DNA from 3 places in the Intrasporangium sp. Soil_C_50 genome. Region 2 is predicted to be linked to each of the others. Evidence: predicted binding sites of a transcription regulator. Region 2 holds the regulator's gene; each other region holds the start of a gene.
The links. The regulator LexA, encoded in region 2, represses DNA repair genes until DNA is damaged. The targets are predictions, from matches to a motif close to TCGAACANNTGTTCGA.
Positions count from the first base shown of each region.

Region 1 (4,123 bases), on a different contig from region 2:
ACGACGAGGCCGAGGAGGCCGACGACGAGCATGGTGCCCGACGCGATCTCGGGCGACGCGCCGATGCGCCCGACCGCCTCGACGACGATGTAGACCGACACCCCGAGCATGAGGAGCACGGCCAGGCCCGACGCGAACACCTCGGCCCGGTACGAGCCGAAGGTGCGGCGTCCGGTGGTGTCGGCCCGGGTGGCGATGCGCGTCGCGACGAGAGCGGCCCCGAGCGTCACGACGTCGGCGGCCATGTGCCCCGCGTCGGAGAGCAGCGCGAGCGACCCGGACACGAGGGCCGCGACGAGCTCGACGACGAAGAAGGCGCCGACGAGGGCGAAGGCGACGGCGAGGCGCCAGCGGTGGCGTCCGCCCGCGTGGCCGTGCGCCCCTGCGATGCTCCCGGCGCCGTGGGAGTGGCTGTGGCTCATCGGGACCCGCCGTCGTGGAGGGCGTGCTCGCGGGTGACGTCGAGCAGGAGGCGTACGTGCGCGTCGGAGAGGCGGTAGAAGACGTTGCGGCCCTCGCGCCGGCCGGCGACGACGCCCGACGCGCGGAGCAGGCGCAGCGCCTGCGAGATGGTCGTCTCCGCGGTGGCGGTGGCCGCGGCGAGGTCGCAGACGCAGAGCTCGCCGGCCTCGAGGAGGGCATAGAGGAGGCGGGCGCGCGTCGGGTCGCCGAGCAGCTTGAAGACGCTGGTGACGCGGGCCAGCTCGTCGGCGTCCGGGGCGTGCTCGGAGGCGAGCGCGACCTTCTCGGGGTGCACGCACGGGCTGGTGCAGGCGTCCAGGCCGGTGACGGTCGACACGGTGGTCCTCTCATCTGACCGGATGTTCAGATGTCACTGTCGTCGGCGGCGCGCCCCGGTGTCAACCGCCCGGCAGACTGTCGGCCATGCTGAGACTCACGGTGACGGTGCCGGGCGCCCTGACCGACGACGTGACGGCCATGCTCACCGACTCGACGGCCGTGAGCACGCTCGTCGTGCACCGCGGGGCCGCCCTGCGTCCGTCGGGCGACGTCGTGCACGCCGACGTCGCGCGCGAGGGGGCCAACGACCTCGTCGAGCGCCTGCGCGCCCTCGGCGTCCACGAGGAGGGGACGCTCCAGCTCGAACCCGTGGGCACGTGGGTGTCGCGGGCCGGCTTCGAGGCCGACGAGGAGACGCCCGGCAGCAGCGCCGACGCCGTCGTCTGGGCCGAGGTCGCGCAGCGCTCCTACGAGGACAGCGAGCTGAACTGGACGTTCCTGTCGTTCATGTCGCTCGCGACGCTCATCGCCGGGATCGCCATCGTCCTCGACTCGCAGATCCTCGTCATCGGCGCCATGGTGCTCGGGCCCGAGTTCGGGGCCATCGCGGCGCTCGGTGTCGCCCTGGTGCGGCGGCGCGCCCTGCTCTTCGCGGTCGCGGCGCGGGCGCTCGTCGTCGGGTTCGGGGTGGCGATCCTCGTGACGTGCCTGGCCGGGCTGGTCGGCCGAGCCCTCGGCTGGGTGACCCTCGACGACATCACCGGATCGCGACCGGCCACCGGGTTCATCTACACGCCCGACAAGTGGTCGTTCATCGTCGCGCTGCTCGCCGCCGCGGCGGGCGTGCTGTCGCTGACCTCGGCCAAGGTCGGCGGCCTCAGCGGCGTCTTCATCTCGGTCACGACGATCCCGGCCGCGGGCAACGTCGGGCTCGGCCTCGCCTTCGGGGCGTGGACCGAGGTGCGTGGCAGCGGCCTGCAGCTCGTCGTCAACCTCGTCGGGATGGCCCTGGCCGGGTGGGGGACGCTCGCACTGCAGCGCGCCGTGTGGTCGCGGGTGCCCGCTCCGCGGTCGCACTCGCGGTTGAGCCGGCGGGTGCACGCCGAGCCGCCCCGGCCCCGCCACTGAAGTCTCGGGTGCAGGCTTACGGGACGAAATGATCTGTGGCTGAACCGAATTGGCTGTGGGCAGGCCTTTCCCTACTGTTCGAACACCTGTACGATAGGGGCATGTCGCAGGCAGTGATCGAGCAGGACTGGGACCTCGTCGCGTCCCTGGCTGCCGACCTGCACGACGCCCACGGCCGACTTGTGGATGCGGTGGCGGTGGCACTTTCTGAGGGGTCGTGGCAGGCGGCCGGGATCCGGTCGCCGGAGCACTGGCTCGTGGTCCGCGCGGGTTTGTCGCGGGGGCACGCGGCGGCGGTGGTGCTGACGGCCCGCCGGGCCGAGGAGCTGCCGCAGACGGCGGCGGCGTTGCGGGACGGGCGGATCAGCCTGGACCAGGCCGCCGTCGTGGCCCGGCACGCGCCGGCCGTGTTCGATGCCACGGTGGCCGAGTTCGCCCAGCACGCGACGGTGCCGCAGCTGCAGCGCTCGGTGGCCCGGTACGACTTCACCCTCGAGCCGCGGACCTTCGACGAGGAGGGCCGGCTGCTACCCGCCGAGGTGACCGCCGAGGTGACCGCCGAGGTGACCGCCGAGGTGACCGGCGGCAGCGACGACGGCGACGAAGAGGCGACGCCGGCGCGCCCGCCGGAGCCGGTCGAGCCGGCGTCGCTGAGCATGGGCGTCGACGCGGACGGCCGGTTCCGGCTGCGGTACGACGCGCCCGCCGAGGTGGGTGAGCTCGTGAGGGCCGCGTTGGCCGAGGCGAAGGACCACCTGTTCCACACCGTCACCGACACCACCCACACGTCCGAGGGCGACGACGACCAGCACCGGCAGGACCCGTACACCGACCCCGCCACCACACCCGGCCCGCGCCGCATCACCTGGGCCGATGCCCTCGTGCTGCTCGCGACCCGCTCCCTCGACCTCGCGGGCACCACGCCCGCCTCCGGTACGGGCTCCGGCAGCGGCGGTTCTGGGCGTGGCGGGTCGGCGCGGCGGGCCCGGTACCGGGTTCAGGTCCACCTCGACACCAACGGCGGGTGGCTCACCGGCAGCCCGCGCCTGCCCCGGCACGTCGTCGACGGCCTGACCTGCGACGGCACCCTGGTCCCGGTCTGGGAGACCGACGGGCACCCGGTCAACGTCGGGCGCACCCACCGCGTCGTGCCGCACCGCACCCGGGTCCTCGTCCTCGATCGGGACCGCGGCTGCCGGTTCCCCGGCTGCCCGGTCACCTCGGCCGACTACCTCGAGGTCCACCACCGCGTCCACTGGCGCGAGGGCGGGCTGACCGACCTGGACAACCTGCTGTGCCTGTGCACCTTCCACCACGACAGCCACCACCGCGGCGATTACACCATCACCGGCGACCCCACCAGAGAAGACGGGCTCCGGTTCGTGACCCGGCAGGGCTGGCCCATCGGACCACCGGCCAGATCACCAAAGCCGTCGCCAGACCGACCCGTCGGCGCGTCGACCCGGCCCCGCCGACCACGGCCCCGTCTCGGGCGTACCTATCCCGCCCCGACCGGCGGCACCCTGCACCTGCACCTCGTCGACCTCACCCCGACGCGCGCAGCGCCGCCGCGAGACTGACGGGCAGGCCCGGCCGGACGGGGAAACGGGTCGGCCCGAATGCCGGGCGGCCGGGTGGACGTTCCGTGGCGGAGGGGCGCGGTGATCGCTAGCGTCGGGGCCGTGATGACGCCGCCGACCGACGTGTCCGAGAGCACCGTCGTGATCACGTTGCGGGCCATGTGGGGATCGACACCCGCGAGATCGCCTACGCCCCGGTCGGATTCGGCGCCCACCACTGGTCGGTCACCGACTCGGAGGGCGCGCGCTGGTTCGTCACCCTGCACGATCTCGGCACGGGCATCGGCACGGGCATCGGCGCGGCCCAGCGAGGCCTGACCCTGCTCGCCGCATTCCGGGCCGCGGCAGACCTCGAGGCGAATGGGCTGCCGTTCGTCGTCGGGCCACGTGCCGCGTGCGACGGCGCCGTCGCAGTCGAGGCGGCGCGACACCGGTGGCTCTCCGTGACGCCATGGCTCGACGCCTCCCGGCTGCCCGAGCCCTCGGCGCAGACGGCTGCACAGCTGGGCACCGTCGTCGACGCACTGGCCCGGCTCCACGAGGCCACGCCGCTGGCCGTGGCAGCCGCCACCGACGACCTCCTGCTGCCCGGGCGTGAGCGCCTCGATGTCGCGCTTCCACGCGCGCATGCGGCCGACGCTGCCGACCTGACGCCTGGCGGCCCGTACGCAATC
Region 1 is NZ_JBDGKB010000019.1:9,769-13,891, reverse strand. It holds gene AC3A5R_RS21935 (cation diffusion facilitator family transporter) at 1-422, opposite strand, end outside; gene AC3A5R_RS21930 (ArsR/SmtB family transcription factor) at 419-799, opposite strand; gene AC3A5R_RS21925 (DUF389 domain-containing protein) at 886-1,869, shown strand; gene AC3A5R_RS21920 (HNH endonuclease signature motif containing protein) at 1,971-3,449, shown strand; gene AC3A5R_RS21915 (hypothetical protein) at 3,611-4,123, shown strand, end outside.
Region 1: AC3A5R_RS21920 (HNH endonuclease signature motif containing protein) is a predicted target of LexA. The motif match lies at 1,948-1,963, and genes of this name have one in related genera.

Region 2 (4,123 bases):
ACCGGTCTCGCCACGCCTCGACGAGACGCGGGGTCGACGCCGCGGCCTCCCCGCCGGGTAGCCCCGAGGCGACCGCCGCCACCGCGGCATCGGCACGGATCGACGCGAGCCGCGCGAGCGCGGCCCCCATCTCGGCCGCTGCGTCACCGACTGTTGCCGGGTCCACCTCGTAGCGCATGCCCACTCCTTCCTGAGAACTTCACCGTAGGAAGGGCTTTCGGATCGTGGGCTCCTCCGTCCACAGGCGTCGCCCTGGGCCGGCCGTCGGCACCCGGTCGTCCACAGGGCGAGCCAACAGGCCTGTACAGCAGGACGCCGCACCCCGGAGTGGGGGTGCGGCGTCCGGGCGGACCGGCGGGGTCGAAGCGCCGGGCACGCCAGCCGCTGGAGGTGGAGCCAACGCGGCCGTCGGAGATCCGCGCGACACGAACGCGCGCGGAGCGGAGGTCAGGGAGCCGGGACGACGAGACGCTGGCCCGCGTGGATCATCGACGTGGAGAGGGAGTTGGCCAGCTGGAGCTCGGCGACCCCTTCCGAGACCGGCAGGTCGGGCAGCTCGCGGGCGGCGATTCCCGACAGCGTCTGGCCCGACTGGACGGTGATGGACCGCGGCGCGTCGGCGGCCGAGGCGAGCTGGCCGGCGAGGCCCAGGCCCAGCGCGACGAGCACCCCGGCGACGAGGAGGGTGACGACGAACCGCCCGAACCGCGTCAGGCGCAGCGGCGCCTGCTCGGCGCGGGCGGCACGGACGGCGTCAGGGCCGGTGGGAACGAGAACGAGCTGCGGCCTCGAGCGCGGAACGGAGTCCCCCGACTCCAGCTCACGCTGCTGACGAACGGCCTCGAGTGCGACAACGCTCATGCTGACCTCCCCTTCCTGCTGCCTTGCGAACATGTGTTCGATCGAACGTCTGTACGATTTGTAGCACGTATGTTCGAGGAAGTCGAGACACGCATCGAACACGCGTTTGGCAACTGTGTTCGAAACCCGTACGCTTTCCTCACACCACCAACCACACCAGTCACCACTGACACTGGGTCCGCAGCGGCCCGGATCACGGGCTCTGGACGGGCGACGAAGGGGACACCATGGGCGTGACCGAGCTTCCCGACCGCGACAAGGGCGACGGCCTGACGATGCGGCAGCGACGCGTGCTCGAGGTGATCCGCAACTCCGTCGACAGGCGTGGCTACCCGCCGAGCATGCGCGAGATCGGCGAGGCCGTGGGTCTCGCGAGCCCCTCCAGCGTCAGCCACCAGCTCGCGGCACTCGAGCGCAAGGGCTACCTGCGGCGCGACCCCAACCGTCCGCGCGCCCTGGAGGTCGTCTCGCCCGACGGCGCCGACGAGCCGACGCGCCGCGGTCGTGCCGCCGGCTCCCAGCAGCACGATGTCGAGACCGAGGCGGGTGACGCGCGCCCGGAGGCCTCGTACGTGCCCGTCCTCGGCAAGATCGCCGCGGGCGTCCCGATCACGGCCGAGGAGGTCGTCGAGGACGTCTTCCCGCTCCCCCGGCAGGTCGTCGGCGAGGGCCAGCTGTTCCTGCTCAAGGTCCAGGGCGACTCCATGGTCGAGGCCGCGATCTGCGATGGCGACTGGGTCGTCGTGCGGCAGCAGCCGAATGCCGAGAACGGCGACATCGTGGCTGCGATGCTCGACAACGAGGCCACCGTCAAGACCTTCAAGCGCAAGGACGGCCACGTCTGGCTGCTGCCGCACAACGCCGCCTACGACCCGATCGACGGCGACGCCGCGACGATCCTCGGCAAGGTCACCGCGGTGCTGCGCCGCGTCTGACGCCCACTCCCTGCTCTGACGCCTCGCCTCCCGACGCGCCGCGGACGTTCCGCGGCGCGTCGCGACGTATCCGGCGGCCGGGTTCGCCACTCTGAGAGACACACTCGCCTCAGGAGGACGCCATGCCCGACCGTCCGGACCGCGACGTCGTCTTCACCTACCGCTACCTGCGCGGCGGCATGGTGGCGATGCTGCTCATGCTGCTGCTGTCCGTCATCCTCCAGTGGTGGTGGGGCACGAACGGGACGTGCTGGCTCGGCTCGATCAGCGCGTACTACTTCACGCCGTCCCGCACGGTCTTCGTCGGCAGCCTCTTCGCGCTCGGCGCGGCGCTCGTCGTCTACAAGGGGCACTCGCCGGCCGAGGACGTGCTGCTCAACTTCTCCGGGTTCATGGCCTTCGTGGTCGCCATGGTGCCGACGGTCCCCGATGGGCGTTGCAGCACGGCCGGGTCGACGAACCCGTTCGCGCTGTCGACGGCGGCGATCTCCGACGCGGTCAACAACAACGTGTGGTCGCTCATCGCCGTCGGGTTCGTCGCGCTGGTCGTGACGGTGTGGCTGCGGCGCGACGAGCTGGCCGACCCCGCTCAGCGTCCACCGGTCCGGACGATGCTCCTGACCGTCGCCTGTAGCGCCGTCATCGTCTTCGAGCTCGTGCTCTTCCTCGCCCTGCCCGACCGATTCATCGCACTGAGCCACGGCCTGGCGGCCGCGACGATGGTCGCTGGGGTCATCGCCGTCATGGTGCTGAGCGCCTTCCGCGTCGAGGACCGGCACGCCTCCACCGATGAGGCGCTGACGTACAAGCGCTGGTACCTCGCCATCGCCGGCACGCTCGCCGTGCTGCTGACCATCACGGTCTTGGCGCACCTGACGCTGCACGGGTTCGACCACGTGATCCTCATCGGCGAAGTCATCATTATCGTGCTGTTCTGCACCTACTGGATCGTGCAGACCAAGGAGCTCTGGGACCTGCGCGACACCGCCGAGGTCGAGGCCCGCAAGGTCGACGCCGTCGCCGAGTGACCGACTCCGGGTGCGTCAGTTGCGGACGAGGACGCCTCGGGCCTCCTTGACGGTGATCGCGGTGCCGGGCTGCGGGACGGTCACCGTGTCGGGGATGGCGATCCAGGACCCGCCGTTGATCCGGAAGTCGGCGCCGAACGTCACGTCGACGCGCGAGGTGTAGGTGCCCGGCTTTCGGTAGGTGTGGATGATGTCGCCGTCGGGGTACACGCCGCCCGGCGAGGTGGTCGGGCCCTCGCTCGTGCCGTCGCCGAAGCGGTAGACGTAGCTGACGAGCTTGGGCCGGATCTCGACGCGGTAGCCGAACATCGTGGTCGGGTCGACGAGGTCGATCTCGCCCGGCTCGAAACCGGCACTGGCCCAGTCAACCTTGTAGAAGGTCTTGAGGTTGACGAGCGTCGTATTCCCCTTCGGCTGCGTCGAGATCGCACCCTTCGCCCACGCCGTCTTGTGAAACGCGTCCACGATCATAGAGATTGTTGGGGCCGGTTTAATGCCCGGAACGGCCTCGGGAAGACACGTAGTCCCCTCTAGGAACCATCCATTCGGCTCTGCCGCCTCTGCGGTCGGCGAAGGATCATGTTCCTCAGGCTGCCCAGATTTGTCGACCCACCGGCGAAGAACGTCAGTTAGGGGACCCCGCCCCTCGCTGGGCGGATTGTCAGCGCACGCCTCAACGGCAACCGCATAACATTCGCTGCTGGCATCGCGGCCACCCAAATCGCACGAGGCGATTCGCGTGCGATAAATCCAACGTGATTGTGCCTGGACGACCGCCTCCTGATACTCAGCCGTCCACGCGCGCAGAGTCTTCACTCGGATGGTCGCGGCGTCCTTTCCGGCACCCCCCTTGAAGTCTGCCAGCGCCGTCGCGCTACTCGCCGCCAAGACGACAAACGACAAGACGAGAGCAGCAGGGATGCGATGCCCCGTCACGAGACGGTGCCGAAGGACGAAAGTTGCCAACCGGACTTAGTCCACTTGAGCGCCGCCAACATCTTTAGTTCAGCATGCTCATCGGTCTTGACGACTCGCCCCATCGAGTCCACAACGTCGCGTCGTTCTTGCGTGACGTTCGCCGTGAATCGGACCAGGTCGCCCGTCGCAGAGAGAGACTTTAGTGACTCTAAAGTCACCGGAGAGCCGTCGTAGTGATGCTTGAGGCGCTTCAGCTCGGCTGCGTCCGAGCGCCATGAAGCGCAGGCCTCGGACGAGGGCAGGCACAATCCATCGAGTCTCTTGGGCTCCGCCCTCGTCCACGCCCCGTTGAGGCTGTGGATGAAGAACCGAAGAAACGCT
Region 2 is NZ_JBDGKB010000017.1:41,940-46,062, forward strand. It holds gene AC3A5R_RS21380 (hypothetical protein) at 1-178, opposite strand, end outside; gene AC3A5R_RS21385 (LysM peptidoglycan-binding domain-containing protein) at 448-861, opposite strand; gene lexA (transcriptional repressor LexA) at 1,089-1,796, shown strand; gene AC3A5R_RS21395 (hypothetical protein) at 1,919-2,824, shown strand; gene AC3A5R_RS21400 (PKD domain-containing protein) at 2,840-3,289, opposite strand; gene AC3A5R_RS21405 (DUF6318 family protein) at 3,757-4,123, opposite strand, start outside.

Region 3 (4,123 bases), on a different contig from region 2:
TGCGCGAGGTTGACGGCGCCACGGACGACGGGCCAGGCGAGCTCGCCGGAGTAGCCCTTGCGAGCGAGCATCCCGGCCAGCCGCCGTGCCTGCACGTCGGGCGTGAGGCCGTGCATGGTCCGCAGCTTCTTGGCGACGAGCTCCTCGGCCTTGGCCCGCTCGTCATCGCCGTCGACCTGCTCCAGCGCCTCTTCGGCGACGTCCTGGTCGATGCCCTGCTTGCGCAGCTCGTGCGCGAGTGCCTTGCGCGCCAGTCCCTTTCCGGACTGCTTCGACCGGACGAGCAGCTCGGCGTAGGCCTCGTCGTCGACGAGGCCCACCTCGGTCATGCGGTCGAGGACGCGAGCGGCGACGTCGTCCTCACACCCGCGGTCGCGCAGCTTCCGGGCCAGCTGGGCACGGCTGCGCGGCGCCATGCTCAGCTGGCGCAGCACGATGGCGCGTGCCACCGACTCCGGGTCGGCCTCGGTCGCCTCCTGCGCGGCGTCGGGTGGGGGTGGGGCACCCGCGCCCTGTCCGCGCCTCCTGCCCCGTCGGCGCTCGTCCGAGACCCCGGCGGCTGCACCCGGCGCAGACGACGCCGCGGAGCCTCGTGAGAACCCTGAACCATCGGCTCCGGAACCTCGCGTGGACCGGTTGCGGCGCGACGGCCGCGCGCCCCCGGCCGCGTCGGTGCCCGCCGAGGGCAGGGTGCCCCACGGGGCGCTACCGCTCCAGCCGGTCTGCTCGCCCCAGGACGCACTGCCACCCGGGCCGTGCACCTCCGCGAGGCCCTCGGCCTCGGCAAGGATCGCCGCGGCCCGGGCCAACCGCTCCTCGACCACGGGGTCGACGGCGGCCGCCCGGGCCGAGCGTCCTGCTGCAGAGCCCACGATCAGAAGTCGACGGGAACGTCCGCACCCTCGGCGGGCTGGTCGACGCGCGGCCCGACGCCGAGCTTCTCCTTGACCTTCTTCTCGATCTCGTCGGCGAGGTCGGGGTTGTCCTTGAGGAAGTTGCGGGCGTTCTCCTTGCCCTGGCCCAGCTGGTCGCCCTCGTAGGTGTACCAGGCGCCGGCCTTGCGGACGAAGCCGTGCTCGACACCCATGTCGATGAGGCCGCCCTCTCGCGAGATGCCCTGGCCGTAGAGGATGTCGAACTCCGCCTGCTTGAACGGCGGCGACACCTTGTTCTTGACGACCTTGACGCGGGTGCGGTTGCCGACCGGCTCGGTGCCGTCCTTGAGCGTCTCGATGCGACGCACGTCGAGGCGGACCGAGGCGTAGAACTTCAGGGCCTTGCCACCGGTCGTCGTCTCGGGCGAGCCGAACATGACGCCGATCTTCTCGCGGAGCTGGTTGATGAAGATCGCGGTGGTGCCGGTGTTGTTGAGCGCACCGGTCAGCTTGCGCAGCGCCTGGCTCATGAGGCGGGCCTGCAGACCGACGTGGCTGTCGCCCATCTCGCCCTCGATCTCGGCGCGCGGCACGAGGGCGGCGACGGAGTCGATGACGATGATGTCGATGGCGCCGGAGCGGATGAGCATGTCGGCGATCTCGAGGGCCTGCTCACCGGTGTCGGGCTGCGACACGAGCAGCGCATCGGTGTCGACACCGAGCTTCTTGGCGTAGTCGGGGTCGAGCGCGTGCTCCGCATCGATGAAGGCTGCGATGCCGCCCGCCTTCTGTGCGTTGGCGACCGCGTGGAGCGCGACGGTCGTCTTGCCGGAGGACTCCGGGCCGTAGACCTCGACGACACGGCCACGCGGCAGTCCGCCGATGCCGAGCGCGACGTCGAGGGCGATCGACCCCGTGGGGATGACCTCGATCGGCGGGCGGACGTCGTCGCCGAGGCGCATCACCGCGCCCTTGCCGTAGCTCTTCTCGATCTGGCCCATCACCGAGGCGAGGGCCTTGTCCTTGTCCATCACCGATGCCATTGCCTGGCCACCTATCTGCCGTCTGCGCTGCGGTCGTCTGCCTTCGACCCTGTACGACGGCGCTCGTGAGATCCGTTGTCGGGTCAGACGTTAGGGGCCGGCGCCGACATCGGGGTTCACCACGAGACGGCCTGTGGACGATGCCTGGGGCGACACCGGACCTGTGGAGAACAGTACCGAACACCTGTTCGAAGTCGTGCACCGACACGCCGTCGACGCGTCGGGCGGTTCACGACTCCCGTCATGACACCCGTCAGGACGCTCACCACGACGCCCATCGGGATGGCGACGGCGTCACGGCCCGGCCACCTGACCACCCTGGGCGCCGCGCGCGACCCGCTCGTCGCGGCCGAGGCGCCGAGCCTCCGGCACGTCCATGTCGTCGCAGATCGCCTCCCAGACGCGGCGCGGCGGCTCACCGTCGGCGAGGGCCTGGTCGACGGTCCGCCCGCCGAGCGAGCCGAGGACGTGGTCACGGGCGAGCGAGCGCGCGTACCCCTCGCCGAACTCGTCATCCATCAGGGTCCAGAAGTGACTCATGCGCACCGCGTCAGTCTGCCACCGACCTCAGCGGGAACCTGCCGTGTCACGACGTCGTCGCAGGTTCGCCGAACCCGGCCGTGGCCGTCGCCTGCAGGCGATATCGTCGCTCCGCCGCGCCACTGCCGGCACACCGATCTCCAGGGGAGCACCAGTCACATGTCCGATCCATCCCACGGCCCTGCCGGCCCCGCGGGCGTCCCGCAGCCCTACTCCTACCCCGGCGCCGCTGACGCGTCCGGGGTCACCGACCCGGCCCAGGGCGTCGCCCTCGCCGACGAGCCGTCGACGCCCGGTGCGGGCAAGGGCCGGCGCACGGGGCTGATCGCCGGCGGCATCGCGGCCGTCGTGCTGCTCGGCGGTGCCGGCGTCTTCGCTGCGCAGCAGCTGAGCGGCGGTGGCTCGCAGCCGGCCGACGTCCTTCCGGGTGACGCCTACGCCTACGTGCGGCTCGACATCGACCCCTCGGCCGGTCAGAAGATCGCCGCGGTGCGGTTCCTCGGCAAGGTGCCGCAGATCCAGAACACGCTCGGCAGCGGCGACCCCCGCAAGAAGCTGTGGGACCTCGCCGCCAAGGACTCGGGCGAGGCCTGCATGAAGGCCTTCAACTACGACACCGACATCGCCCCGTGGCTCGGTGACCGCATCGGCCTCGCCCTGCGCCCCGGCGGCACCAAGGACACCCCCAACCTCGCCGTGGCCGTGCAGGTCAAGGACGAGGACGCGGCTCGCACCACGCTGACCAAGCTGCAGAAGTGCGGCGACAGCGGATCGGACAGCGACCTGCGGATGAAGGACGGCTACGCCATCATCACGCCCAAGGGGGCCGGCGACGCGACGCTCGCGGCGACGGCCAAGGGCAGCCTCTCCCAGAACACGACCTTCACCGGCGACATGTCCGCCCTCGGCGAGCAGGGGGTCATGTCGGCCTGGATGGACACGGGCCGGGGAATGTCCGAGCTGCAGAAGCTCGGCGCCGACTCGGGGATGGCCTCGGCCTTCGGCCTGGGGACCGTGCCCGCCGCGAACGCGAAGGGACGCTTCGCCGCCGCGCTGCGTTTCGACGCCGACTACGTCGAGCTCGCCGGCCTGGTCCGCGGCGGCGACACCTCCAAGACCGTCAAGGGCAACGGGGCGGAGATGGCCAACCTGCCGGCCAACACGATGGCCGCCCTCCAGGTCTCCGGAGGTGACCAGGCCATCGACACCGCGTGGCCGAACCTGAAGAAGCAGCTCGGTGCGATGGCCGGCGGAGGCCAGGACGACGTCGTCGCGATGGCCGAGCAGGAGCTCGGGATCAAGCTGCCCGACGACCTCAAGGCGCTCCTCGGCCGGTCGTTCACGCTGTCGCTGCCCGACCAGGACTTCAAGTCGGCCGCCCCTGCCGTCGGCGCGAAGATCGTGTCGAGCGACGCCAAGCGTGCCGATGCCGTCATCACCAAGCTGCTGAAGGCGGCCGGCGGCGGGGTCGACCTCACGCACCGCGTCGAGGGCGACAAGGTCTACGTCGCGACGATGTCCGACTACGCGGACGACCTCAAGGCCGGTGGCCGGCTCGGCGACTCCGACGCCTTCAAGCAGGCGGTCGGCGACGTCAGCGGCTCCAACGCGGCCCTGTTCCTCGACCTCGACAAGCTCGAGAAGCTCTACCTCGACGGCGTGCAC
Region 3 is NZ_JBDGKB010000001.1:253,945-258,067, forward strand. It holds gene AC3A5R_RS01255 (regulatory protein RecX) at 1-872, opposite strand, end outside; gene recA (recombinase RecA) at 875-1,918, opposite strand; gene AC3A5R_RS01265 (DUF3046 domain-containing protein) at 2,213-2,464, opposite strand; gene AC3A5R_RS01270 (DUF3352 domain-containing protein) at 2,618-4,123, shown strand, end outside.
Region 3: recA (recombinase RecA) is a predicted target of LexA. The motif match lies at 2,095-2,110, and genes of this name have one in related genera.